Regions from separate parts of the Candidatus Pantoea soli genome, predicted to be linked through region 2. Evidence: riboswitches for the same ligand, from Rfam matches in the RefSeq annotation. Region 2 holds a riboswitch; each other region holds the start of a gene.
The links. Region 2 has a riboswitch for thiamine pyrophosphate ahead of D8B20_RS19120 (FAD-dependent oxidoreductase). Riboswitches for the same ligand answer to the same signal wherever they lie in the genome.
Positions count from the first base shown of each region.

Region 1: it holds a riboswitch for thiamine pyrophosphate, as region 2 does, so the genes downstream of both, thiB (thiamine ABC transporter substrate binding subunit) here and D8B20_RS19120 (FAD-dependent oxidoreductase) in region 2, are expected to answer to the same signal.
Region 3: it holds a riboswitch for thiamine pyrophosphate, as region 2 does, so the genes downstream of both, thiM (hydroxyethylthiazole kinase) here and D8B20_RS19120 (FAD-dependent oxidoreductase) in region 2, are expected to answer to the same signal.
Region 4: it holds a riboswitch for thiamine pyrophosphate, as region 2 does, so the genes downstream of both, thiC (phosphomethylpyrimidine synthase ThiC) here and D8B20_RS19120 (FAD-dependent oxidoreductase) in region 2, are expected to answer to the same signal.

Region 1 covers NZ_CP032702.1:704,046-707,232, reverse strand. The annotation lists gene sgrR (HTH-type transcriptional regulator SgrR) at 1-1,515, shown strand, start outside; TPP riboswitch at 1,551-1,644, shown strand; gene thiB (thiamine ABC transporter substrate binding subunit) at 1,691-2,677, shown strand; gene thiP (thiamine/thiamine pyrophosphate ABC transporter permease ThiP) at 2,653-3,187, shown strand, end outside.
Region 2 covers NZ_CP032703.1:378,720-381,906, forward strand. The annotation lists gene D8B20_RS19110 (thiazole synthase) at 1-405, opposite strand, end outside; gene thiS (sulfur carrier protein ThiS) at 408-605, opposite strand; gene D8B20_RS19120 (FAD-dependent oxidoreductase) at 589-1,533, opposite strand; TPP riboswitch at 1,655-1,774, opposite strand; gene D8B20_RS19125 (6,7-dimethyl-8-ribityllumazine synthase) at 1,929-2,366, shown strand; gene D8B20_RS19130 (YMGG-like glycine zipper-containing protein) at 2,550-2,759, opposite strand; gene D8B20_RS19135 (DUF2256 domain-containing protein) at 3,051-3,187, shown strand, end outside.
Region 3 covers NZ_CP032702.1:2,415,360-2,418,546, reverse strand. The annotation lists gene ahpF (alkyl hydroperoxide reductase subunit F) at 1-1,298, shown strand, start outside; gene D8B20_RS11240 (hypothetical protein) at 1,352-1,555, opposite strand; TPP riboswitch at 1,862-1,958, shown strand; gene thiM (hydroxyethylthiazole kinase) at 1,992-2,777, shown strand; gene thiD (bifunctional hydroxymethylpyrimidine kinase/phosphomethylpyrimidine kinase) at 2,774-3,187, shown strand, end outside.
Region 4 covers NZ_CP032702.1:224,666-227,852, forward strand. The annotation lists gene thiE (thiamine phosphate synthase) at 1-2, opposite strand, end outside; gene thiC (phosphomethylpyrimidine synthase ThiC) at 5-1,924, opposite strand; TPP riboswitch at 2,016-2,116, opposite strand; gene rsd (sigma D regulator) at 2,239-2,745, opposite strand; gene nudC (NAD(+) diphosphatase) at 2,836-3,187, shown strand, end outside.

The DNA of each region.
Region 1 (3,187 bases), on a different replicon from region 2:
GCGGGCTGGCTGCAGTGGCAGGCGGAGGCCGGACGCGGCAAACGTTCGCAGCTGCGTTTCTGCTGCACCGGACTGGCACTGCAGCAGCAGCGCGCCGACGAACTGCTGGAGCAGGATCGGATTGACCAGCTGGTTCAGCTGGTCGGCGATAAGCATCAGGTGCGGCAGATGATTGCCGCCCATCTGGGACGCAGCTTCCGGCAGGGCAAACATATTCTGCGCGTGCTTTACTACCGTCCGCTGCCCAGCCTGCTGCCGGGTTCGCCGCTGCGCCGCTCGGAAACCCATCTGGCACGGCAGATTTTCAGCGGCCTGACGCGGGTAAATGAGGAAAACGGGGAAATTGAACCGGATATCGCGCACCACTGGCAGCAAACGTCTCCGCTGCACTGGCGCTTCTTTCTGCGCCCGGCCATTCGCTTTCATCACGGCCGCGAACTGGCGATGGAGGATGTTATCGCCTCGCTGGAACGGGTGCGCAGCCAGCCGCTGTTTTCCCATCTGGTCCGCCTGCACGCGCCGGCTCCGTGGACGCTGGATATTCATCTCAGCCAGCCGGATCGCTGGCTGCCATGGCTGCTGGGCAGCGTCAGTGCGATGATTCTGCCGCGCGAGTGGCCCGCGCTGCCCAACTTTGCAGCGCAGCCGGTTGGCACCGGCCCCTACAGCGTGGTGCGTAATCAGCAGACGCAGCTGAAGATTGCCGCTTTTGACGACTACTTTGGCTACCGCGCGCTGATTGATGACGTCTCCATCTGGGTGTTACCGGAGATCAGCGATGAGCTGGTCTATGCCGGTGTAAAGCTGGAAGGGGAAAGCGCAGATGAAAAGTCAGAGGAGAGCCGGCTGGAAGAAGGCTGTTACTTTCTGCTGTACGATCAGCGATCCGCACGCGGACGCGATGCCGACTTCCGCCGCTGGGTCAGCTATCTGCTGAATCCGGTGGCGCTGCTGAATCATGCCGGCGTGGGCTATCAGCGCTACTGGTTTCCGGCTTATGGCCTGCTGCCGCGCTGGCATCACCGGCGCGATCTCGATCCCGTCAGCAAACCGCAGGGGCTGACGCAGCTGACGCTCAGCTGGTACAGCCAGCACGTTGAACACGAAGGCATTGCCAGTGCGCTGCGCCCGCTGCTGGCGCAGCAGGGTGTCACGCTGATAACGCGTGAAGTCAGCTATGAAGAGTGGTATGCCGGCGCGGGCGACAGCGATATCTGGCTGGGCAGCGTCAATTTCACCCTGCCGCTGGAGTATGCACTGTTTGCGCAGCTGTATGAGCTGCCGCTGATGCAGCACTGTGTTCCGCTCGACTGGTCAGCCGATGCCGCACGCTGGCGCGACAATGCGTTGCCGCTGGCGGAGTGGAGCCGCCAGCTGGTCAGCCACAACTACCTGCATCCGCTGTTCCATCACTGGCTGCTGCTGGAAGGGCAGCGCAGCATGCGTGGCGTGCGCCTCAATACGCTGGGCTGGTTTGATTTCAAGTCCGCCTGGTTCGCCCCGCCGGATCTGTGAGGCTTTCGCGCTGTCACAGAAGTGACTACACTAAGCCGTTCTCAACGGGGTGCCGGATAACTGGCTGAGAGAGACCCGTCGAACCTGATCCGGTTTGTACCGGCGTAGGGATTTGAGAGGCCTGCTGCTCAGATCCTTTGCGACTCAACGTTATCTTCTCCTCAAGGAGCGCAAAGTGTTAAACAAAGTTCTGCCCGTGCTGCTGCTGGTATGCGCACCGGCGCTTGCTGCCAAACCTGTCCTCACCGTTTATACCTACGATTCCTTCGCCGCTGAATGGGGCCCCGGCCCGGCGGTAAAAAAAGCCTTTGAAGCGCAGTGCGGTTGCGAACTGAAATACGTGGCGCTGGAAGATGGCGTTTCCCTGCTTAACCGGGTTCGTATGGAAGGCAAAAACAGCAAGGCCGACATTGTGCTGGGCCTGGATAACAATCTGGTCCAGGCGGCGGAACAAACCGGCCTGTTCGCTCCCAGCCAGGTAGATACCCGCACTCTGCAGCTGCCGGATGGCTGGCACAACAGCACGTTCATTCCGTTCGATTACGGCTATTTCGCCTTCGTTTACGACAAAACCAAACTGAAAAATCCGCCCAAAAGCCTGCGGGAGCTGGCAGAAAGCCCGGAAAAATGGCGCGTGATCTATGAAGATCCCCGTACCAGCACGCCGGGGCTGGGCTTGCTGCTGTGGATGCAGAAAGTGTTTGGCGAACATGCGGATCAGGCCTGGCAAAAGCTGGCGGCCAAAACCGTAACGGTCACCAAAGGCTGGAGTGAAGCCTACGGCCTGTTTCTGAAAGGCGAAGGCGATCTGGTGCTGAGCTACACCACATCACCCGCCTACCATCTGATCGAAGAGAAGAAAGATCAGTATGCAGCCGCGCCGTTCAGCGAAGGACATTATCTGCAGGTGGAGGTGGCCGCCCGACTGGCCGGCAGCCAGCAGCCGCAGCTGGCTCAGCAGTTTATGCAGTTTATGGTGTCCCCGGCCTTCCAGCAGACGATACCCACCGGCAACTGGATGTATCCGGTGATCAAAACCGCGCTGCCCGCCGGTTACGCCACGCTGCCGGTGCCGGCTGACGCGCTGCAGTTTACCCCTGCCGAGGTCGCTGAACACCGCGCCGCCTGGATTCGTACATGGCAACAGGCCGTCAGCCGTTAATGCCCGGCTGGCTGATTCCGGGGGCGTTCAGCGCGCTGCTGCTGTGTGCGGTGGCGCTGCTGGCATTTGGCGCGCTGCTTGCCGCCGCACCCGCCACCGACTGGCAGGCGCTGCTGAGCGACAGCTATCTGCATCATGTACTGGCCTTTTCATTTGAACAGGCCCTGCTCTCTGCGCTGTGCTCGGTCGTGCCTGCCATACCGCTGGCCCGGGCGCTCTATCGCCGCCGTTTTCCTGGCCGCGCCCTGCTGCTGCGCCTGTGCGCCATGACGCTGGTGCTGCCGGTGCTGGTGGCGGTATTTGGCCTGCTGAGCGTTTACGGGCGTACTGGCTGGCTGGCGCAGCTCTGTGCCGCGCTCGGCCTCTCTTATCATTTCTCTCCCTATGGTCTGCAGGGCATTCTGCTGGCGCACGTTTTCTTTAATCTGCCGCTGGCCACCCGCATGCTGTTGCAGGCGCTGGAGAGCATTCCCGCTGAGCAGCGGCAGCTGGCAGCCCAGCTGGGCATGC
Region 2 (3,187 bases):
CTTTTCACCGACAATGAGATCTTCCGTGGTGTAAGGAAATACCTGAAACCCGTCCTCACACAGGATGCGGGCCGCTTCCACCAGCGCAAACGGGTCCGGCTGCAGGGTGTCGGCATGACCAATCACCTCCAGTTTGATCCAGCGCGTATCAAACAGCTCACGCGCCATATGCGCAGTGGTGACCGCCTCTTTAACAGTATGGCAACCCGCGGTGTTAGGCAGAATACGCAGCTTCAGGCCGGTCAGCAGCTCGCGAAACGCCGCCCCGGCGGCGCCTTCGCGGCGCAGGCTGACGGTGATGATCCCGGTGCCGGAAGCCGCAATGGCCTGCTGCAGCACCGCAGGTGACGGGTAACCTGCGGTGCCCAGCAGGAAGCGGGAAGTGCCGGCAAAATCGTAAAACATCGTTATCCTCCCTGCATTGGTGACAGCACTTCCAGCTGACAGCCCTCTTCCAGCTGCAGGCTGTCATACTGATTTCTGGGCACAAACTGGCCGTTGACCGCGCTGGCGACACAGCCTGCATCAATCTGCTGTTCGGCCAGCAGCTCCCGCAGCGTGCGCGCCGTTGTTGTTATTTCACGGCCGTTAAGCTGAATATTCATTTATCACTTCTCCGGAAAGGCGCTGCATCAGCTGTTCTGCCAGCATCGGTGCCAGTAAAAAGCCGTGCCGATACAGGCCGTTAAGGTAAAACGTTTCATTGTGAAAATGGATTTCCGGCAGGTTATCCGGATAGGCCGGACGCAGTCCGCTGGCGCTTTCGATAATTCGCGCCTCGGCCAGCGCCGGGTGCAGCGCCCAGGCGGCACTCAGCAGCTCCATCATGGCGCGGGCGCTGATCGGGCTGGCATCCTGGCTCTCTACCATGGTGGCACCCAGCATCAGATGCCCGCCCTGGCGCGGCACCAGGTAGCAGGGAAAGCGGGGATGCAGTAAACGGATCGGGCGGGAAAAGTGCAGCTCATCGCTGTGCAGGATCAGCATCTCACCGCGCACAGCTCGCAGACGCGGCAGTGCGGGCTGCGCGTGAATACCCCGGCAGTCAATGATGCGTCCGGAGGGTGCAGTGGCGTCAAAGCATACGCCACGCTGCAGCAGGCGTTCGCGCAGTTCCGTCAGCGCTATGCGCGGATCGAGGTGCGCCTCACGGGCAAAAAACAGCCCGCGGGCAAAGCGCCCGTCCAGCGCCGGCTCCAGCTCTGCAGGATTCACCCACTGGTGCTGCTCTGTCATGCGGGCAAACCGCGTCAGCTCGTTGCTGTCCCGCGCTGGCGCAACCACCAGCGTACCGCGGTGCGCCACGCCGCTGACCCGCTGCTGCCACCACCCGGCGGCGTGTTGTCCCAGGCGAATGACATCCGCAGGGGCGCTTTCCGCTTCACACCAGGGGGCTAACATCCCGCCGGCAAACCAGGAGGCGGGACGGCGGGATGCATCGCCGAAAACCTCAACGGTTTCGCCTTGTTCAGCCAGCAGGGTTGCCACACAAAGACCGGCCACGCCGCAGCCCAGTACGCTCCAGCGGCTCACAATGCCGGTTCCGCAATCAGAAGGAAATTCACATCGGCCTCTCAGTGTTGACTGAGACCCGTGGATACAGGAGAAGGGATAGCGCGAAGGCAGGATGCCGCTCTGCGCCAGACAGCGCGTTACAGCACGCCGTCAGTCTTCCTACGCCAGTATCAACTGGGTCAGGTTCAAAGGGTCGCTGAACCGCGCAGTGCGCTATCAGCCTCTCAGTCTCTGTGGCGAGACTCCCCCGACGGCTCTATTTGTATTGCAGGCGCTGCCGGACGTCAAGCAGCGCGTCGGGCGTGGTGGATCGCACGCGCGACATGTGATATACCAGAATCACCTTGCCTGAGTGAAAAAAATCACAGATTTTTTATTCACTTATGCTTTTTTCAGCTACTTATGGAAGCCCTATGCATACCTTCAGAATCGCCTTTATTAAAGCGGGATGGCACAACGAGATAGTGAATAATGCGCTGGTGGGATTCCGCCAGGCCCTGGCAGAACAGCAGGTTGAACATCAGCTGAAAACCTTTGATGTTCCCGGCGCCTTTGAAATGCCACTGCTGGCAAAACGTCTGGCTGAAACCGGCAACTATGATGCGATTGTTTGCGCGGCGCTGGTGGTGGACGGCGGCATTTATCGCCATGATTTTGTCGCGCAGGCGGTTGTGGATGGCCTGATGAACGTGCAGCTGACCACCAATGTACCGGTGTTTTCGGTGTCGCTAACGCCGCACAATTTCCAGCCGGCAGAGGTAATTGAAAACTTCTATCGCGACCATTTCATTAAAAAAGGTCAGGAAGCCGCTCGCGCCGCGCTGGCTATTCATCAGCTTGTGGTGGAGTAAAGGCTGCAGCAGGATGATGGTATTACCACCCTGTACCGAATTTAAGCGAAATCTGTGCAGGGTTTATTGCGTACGGAAAAGCAATCTGGTTTATACGGTGCGGAAGGAAGCCGCGAAAACAATAAATGAATTTAACGGTTTCACTATTTATTAAAATAATGAAACCGTTGCAACAAACTAAAATTAGCGGCTTACTTCATGACCGATCAGGCCGCCAATGGCTGCACCGCCCAGCGTACCAAAGGTGCTGCCGCCAGTCAGAACAGCGCCACCCACGGCACCCACACCCGCGCCAATCGCGGTGTTTCGGCCACGGTGTGACATGCCACACGCGGTTACAGATAAGGTCACCAGTAATACCACGGCAATACTCAGGCTGCGTTTTAAAAGCATTAAAATCCTCATTACCATTAATGCTAATGGAATGTCATTATGTTAATTTGATTGTTGTTTGTGCGCCGTATCCCTGGCAGACGGTACATCGTCAGTCGGCAATATAATAGGCCGGCAAAAAGTAATACAGGTAAAAATTCCTATTTTAATGCGGCCCTGTTTGCACTGCTGCTTAATTAAGCAGTCGCACACGCGCTTTTATCGCGATGGAAGATTATTAGTAAAACGGCAATAAAACGTGCAGCTGAATGACAACGGCGGCAGCGAAGTAATGCGTGGAGAAAAAGGCGGATGAAGACGTTTAAAGGCAACAAGCAATCGCTGCCAGTGCGCTACTGCAAACAGTGTCACAAACCCATGACCTGGCGGAAAAAGTGGGAGAAGTGCTGGGAGCAGGTGCAGTATTGCTCGGAACGTTGTCGCCGTGA
Region 3 (3,187 bases), on a different replicon from region 2:
TACTGGCACTGCTGCAGACCGGTGGGCATCCGTCGAAAGAAGCGCAGAGCCTGCTGGATCAGGTGGCGGCGCTGGATACCGACCTGCATTTTGAAACCTATTATTCGCTCTCCTGCCACAACTGCCCGGACGTGGTGCAGGCGCTGAACCTGATGGCGATTCTGAACCCGCGCATCAGCCACACGGCAATTGACGGCGGTATGTTCCAGAATGAAATCACCGAGCGCAATGTTATGGGCGTGCCGGCGGTGTACCTGAATGGCAACGAGTTTGGTCAGGGCCGCATGAGCCTGGCAGAAATTGTCGGCAAGGTTGACACCAATGCGGATAAGCGCGCCGCGGAAGAGCTGAACAAGCGTGCCGCTTACGACGTGCTGATTGTCGGCAGCGGCCCGGCAGGTGCAGCGGCAGCCATTTATTCTGCGCGTAAAGGCATCCGTACCGGCCTGATGGGCGAACGCTTCGGCGGCCAGGTGCTGGATACCGTAGACATTGAAAACTACATTTCGGTGCCGAAAACCGAAGGGGCGAAACTGGCAGGTTCACTGCGCGCACACGTCGACGACTACGATGTGGACGTGATTGATACCCAGAGCGCCATCAAGCTGATTCCTGCGGCGAAAGAGGGCGGCCTGCACGCCATTGAAACCGCCTCTGGCGCGGTGCTGAAATCACGCAGCATCATCATTGCCACCGGAGCACGCTGGCGCAACATGGGCGTACCGGGTGAGGAGCAGTATCGCACCAAAGGCGTAACCTACTGCCCGCACTGCGATGGCCCGCTGTTTAAAGGCAAGCGCACCGCTGTCATCGGCGGCGGTAACTCCGGCGTTGAAGCTGCTATCGACCTGGCCGGGATTGTCGAGCACGTTACGCTGCTGGAGTTCGCAGGTGAAATGCGCGCCGACAAAGTGCTGCAGGATAAGCTGCGCAGCCTGAAAAACGTAGATGTGATTCTGAATGCGCAGACCACGGAAGTAAAAGGCGACGGCAGCAAAGTCACCGGCCTGAGCTATATTGATCGCACCACGCAGACCAGCCACGACCTTGCCCTCAGCGGCATTTTCGTGCAGATTGGTCTGCTGCCGAATACCGGCTTCCTTGAAGGGGCAGTGGAGCGCAACCGCATGGGTGAGATCATCATCGATGCAAAATGCGAAACCAGCCTGAAAGGGGTGTTCGCGGCCGGTGACTGCACCACCGTGCCGTACAAGCAGATCATCATTGCCAGCGGTGAAGGAGCGAAAGCGTCACTCAGCGCCTTTGATTACCTGATCCGCACGCAACCGGCTGAATAAGATTTTGCGATAGCCACGCAACCGCCCCGCAACCTGTGTTGCGGGGCTTTTTTTTATCCCAGCCAGCGCCGCGCCTGCGCATCACTGATATCGCGATAATAGATTTTCTCTATCCGCGCCCCGCAACGCTGGCAGCGTGCGGTGATGTGCGTGGCAAGGCCGGCGCGGCTGCCGGGACGCAGGGCGCCTTTGCGGGAAATCCTGATGCGATGCCAGCGGTGGCCATGGGGAATCAGACTAAACAGTTTTGACAACATGCAGATATCCGGAGCAGTGAGGCCAGTGAAGAATGTCCGGAGAGGGATTAGGCCGTTTTCTGCCGCGCCGCAGTTTGACGCGCATCAAACCGAGAGCAGGTGAGGAAAAAATAGCCGGTTTTGCCCCTGTTCAATCACAATAGCGCTGCGGAGACCCCTCTGCGCAGACAGGCTTTTTTGATCGGCACCGCGGTTTACGCATTTCCGGCGCACGCTTCAACCTGATCTGCGCCCGCTTTCTGGCCAGCACCCACATGATTTACAAGCCGATTCGCTGCGATTATGCTGGTGACGCGCGCGCATTGCGTGCATGACTCGGGGTGCCCTTCTTTGTGAAGGCTGAGAAAAACCCGTATTACCTGATCTGGATAATGCCAGCGTAGGGAAGTCAGATGCCTGACCGCATTCGCCTTCTTGATCGCCGGTTAGGAGCGTTATGACACAGCCTGACCTTCTCTCCTCCGCGCAGCTTGCGCACTCACTGCTGCTGCTGCGTCAGCAGGCACCGCTGGTGCACTGCATGACCAACGATGTGGTACAAACCTTTACCGCGAATGTGCTGCTGGCGCTGCGCGCCTCACCCGCAATGGTGATTGATGCGCAGGAAGCGGCGCAATTTGCCGGCTTTGCCGATGCGCTGGTGATCAATGTCGGCACCCTGACGCGGGAGCGCAGCGCAGCGATGCTGACCGCCGTAAAGGCGGCGCAGCAGGCCGGCAAGCCGTGGACACTGGACCCGGTCGCCGTGGGCGCGCTGACATTGCGCACGGAATTCTGCCAGCAGCTGCTGCCGCTGCAGCCCGCCGCCATTCGCGGTAACGCCTCAGAGATTCTGGCGCTGGCACAGCAGTCGGCTGGCGGGCGCGGGGTGGACAGCGTGCACCAGGCGGATGCCGCACTCGATGCCGCCGCGGCGCTGGCGCAGCGTTACCGCACCCTTGTCGCGGTAACCGGTGAAGTGGATTACGTCACCGACGGCAGCCGGATGCTGGCTATTCCAGGCGGCAGTCCGCTGATGACGCGCGTGGTGGGCACCGGCTGTGCGCTATCGGCTGTGGTCGCCGCCTTTGCCAGCCTGCCGGGCGACAGGCTGCAGCATATCGCCGCCGCCTGTGGCGTGATGGCGCTGGCCGGCGAACAGGCGGCTCGCAGCGTGGCCGGGCCGGGCAGCTTTGTTGCGGCCTTTATCGACGCGCTGTGGACGCTGGAGGTAGCAGTATGAAACGGATCAACGCGCTGACCATTGCCGGCACCGATCCCAGCGGCGGTGCCGGGATCCAGGCCGATCTCAAAGCCTTCTCCGCGCTGGGTGCGTACGGCACCAGCGTCATCACCGCGCTGGTGGCGCAAAACACCTGCGGCGTGCAGTCGGTGTATCGCATTGCGCCGGAATTTGTCGGGGCTCAGCTGGATTCCGTGCTGGACGACGTGCGCATTGATGCGGCGAAAATTGGCATGCTGGCGGAAACGGCGGTGGTGGAGGTGGTGGCGGAGAAGCTGAATCGCGCCCGTTTGCCGTTTGTGGTGCTGGATACGGTCATGATTGCTAAAAGCGGCGATGCGCTGCTGGCACCGGAGGCGGTTGCCGCTATCCGCGAACGGCTGCTGCCGCAGGTGTCGCTGATCACGCCG
Region 4 (3,187 bases), on a different replicon from region 2:
ATGATTATTCCTCTTTCAGGGCATCGGCGGCGTGATAGAGTTCGCCGCCGCGGCTGCGGAAGGCATCGGACATCTGTGCCATGCCGATCGCCACCGGCTGCGCCTCCGCTTCCTGGCGGGCAGCAAATTCCCGCACCTCCTGGGTGATTTTCATTGAGCAGAATTTCGGGCCACACATTGAGCAGAAGTGCGCCACTTTGCCGGACTCCTGTGGCAGTGTCTCATCATGAAAAGCGCGTGCCGTATGCGGATCAAGGGCGAGATTAAACTGATCCTCCCAGCGAAATTCAAAGCGCGCTTTCGACATAGCGTTATCGCGGATCTGCGCGCCGGGATGGCCTTTGGCAAGATCGGCCGCGTGGGCAGCGATCTTGTAGGTAATCAGCCCCTGCTTCACATCCTCTTTGTTGGGCAGGCCCAGATGCTCTTTCGGCGTGACGTAGCACAGCATGGCGCAGCCAAACCAGCCGATCATGGCGGCACCAATGCCGGAAGTGAAATGATCGTAGCCCGGCGCAATATCCGTGGTCAGAGGGCCAAGCGTGTAAAATGGCGCTTCGTGGCAGTGTTCCAGCTGCTCGGTCATATTGCGGCGAATCATCTGCATTGGCACATGACCCGGGCCTTCAATCATCACCTGTACATCGTATTCCCAGGCAATTTGCGTCAGCTCGCCCAGCGTGCGCAGTTCGGCGAACTGGGCTTCATCGTTGGCATCCTGCACTGAACCCGGACGCAGACCGTCGCCCAGCGACAGCGAGACATCGTAAGCGGCGCAGATTTCGCAAATCTCGCGGAAGTGCTGATACAGGAAGTTCTCCTGATGGTGCGACAGGCACCATTTCGCCATGATCGAGCCGCCGCGTGAAACGATACCGGTCAGGCGCTTCGCGGTCATTGGCACATAACGCAGCAGTACGCCCGCGTGAATAGTAAAGTAATCGACGCCCTGTTCTGCCTGCTCCAGAAGCGTGTCGCGGAAAACTGCCCAGCTCAGATCTTCGGCAATCCCGTTCACTTTTTCCAGCGCCTGATAGATGGGCACGGTGCCAATGGGCACCGGACTGTTACGCAGAATCCATTCGCGCGTTTCATGGATATAGCGGCCGGTAGAGAGATCCATTACCGTATCCGCCCCCCAGCGCGTTGCCCACACCAGCTTTTCCACTTCCTCTTCGATTGAGGAGCTGACCGCAGAGTTGCCAATGTTGGCGTTAACCTTCACCAGGAAATTTCGTCCGATAATCATCGGTTCCGATTCCGGGTGATTGATATTGGCCGGAATAATGGCGCGGCCGCTGGCCACTTCCTGGCGGACAAACTCCGGGGTGATATTTTGCGGCAGCTGCGCGCCAAAACTGTGGCCCGGATGCTGCTGTAACAGCACTTCGCTGCGAATGCGTTCACGGCCCATGTTCTCGCGCAGGGCAATAAACTCCATCTCGGGCGTAATGATGCCCTGGCGCGCATAGTGCAGTTGGGTAACCCGCCGGCCACGAATGGCGCGGCGCGGTTGGGGCAGGTGTTCAAAGCGCAGGTGGTCAAGGCCGTCATCGGCAAGACGCTGCTGGGTGTAGGCGGAACTTTGCTGGCGCAGCGTTTCGCTGTCGCCACGCTCTTCGATCCAGCCGGCGCGCAGTTTCGCCAGGCCGCGATGGACATCAATGGCCGCCGCCGGATCGCCATATGCGCCGGCGGTGTCATAGACCGGCACTGGTTCATTTTCGGCGTAATGCGGCTGATCTTTCGTACCGCCAGTGTGGGTAGGGCTGAGCTGGATTTCACGCATCGGCACCCGGATATCCGGCCGGCTGCCGGTGATCCAGATACGCGTTGAATTGGGGAACGCGGTTCCCTGCAGTGAATCAATGAATTCCTGCGCCCGGGCGCGTTGCTCGCGACGAGAAGGTTTAGCATCAGACATAGCAAATTTCCTGTCATTAAGGGGAAGTTGCTTGTCCGGAGTCCGGAAGGAGTAAGCGTGCCGTTACCGGCGGAACGCCAGCCACACGCTGATACTGACTACTCTTGTTCCCTTCGCAGGTACTAACCTGATCAGGTTCCGCGGATCCCGAATGAACGGTCTCAGCCCGATAGGGCACTCCGACAAGGTGTACGTCTCAGGGTGTCCGCTGCTGCAGCGACACCCCCAACGTTATGCCTCTGGCAGGCATAAAAAAACCCACTCAGCATAAGAGGGGTTTTCAGGAATCACAAGTTTTTTACCACCGCGCCGGCTTAAGCGGGACGGGCAATGGTGCTGTCGTTGGCGACCGGCGGGCGCGCCAGCTGGTTATCCCAGGCAAGCTGAATCAGTTTATCTTCCAGGGTAAAACGCGACTCCAGCGCTTCACCGACTTCCGACAGCGCCTGCTGGAAATCCACGCAGTTGTCGTCATTGATCGCCTGCTGCAGATGACTGTCATACAGCTGCATGATGCGGTCGGTGTTGCTCTCCAGCGCCGGAAAAATCTGTGCGGACGCAATCATCGGGCTGTCGCCTTCCATCTCTTTGATGATGCGTTCATAAATACCAAAGTGGCCAGCAGAGAGATAGTCGACCAGATAGTGACAGAAACCGTCCAGCGCCTCTTCATCCAGCGCGCTCAGCGCTTCTTTGTGCGGCTTCATGCCAATTAAAGCGTAGTAAGCAACAAGCAGTTGCCGGCGGTCGCGCAACCAGGCGTCGACGAATTCATTACCGCCACCTACACGCCTGGTCAGGTTATCTAACTGGGTAAGCATACGGGACTCCAGGTGAGTTATAGTTGTTTATTACACACACTTAACAGCATGATTTCAGCGTGCCATTTGACGCTAAGGACAACGATTAAGATGCAACGTGAGATCTCAAGCGTAGACGCTGGCTGGTGGATTGTCAGCTCGGAACAGAAACTTTGGTTGCCGCAGGGCGCGTTGCCGCATGGCTTAGCCGCAGAATTTGGTCTGGTGGGCTGTCAGGGACTGCAGATCGGCGAATGGCTGGGGGAAAATGTCTGGCTGATACGTGAAGCGCGTCCGGAAAGCATGGCCTCTGTTCGTCAGCTGATCGACGAAGATGTCGGCCTGTTCCAGCTGGCCGGACGCGGTGTGCAGCTGGCAGAATTTTACCGTTCGCATCGCTGGTGTGGATACTGCGGTCATGAAATGCAGTTCAGTAAGCGCGAGTTCGCCTGCCTGTGTCACC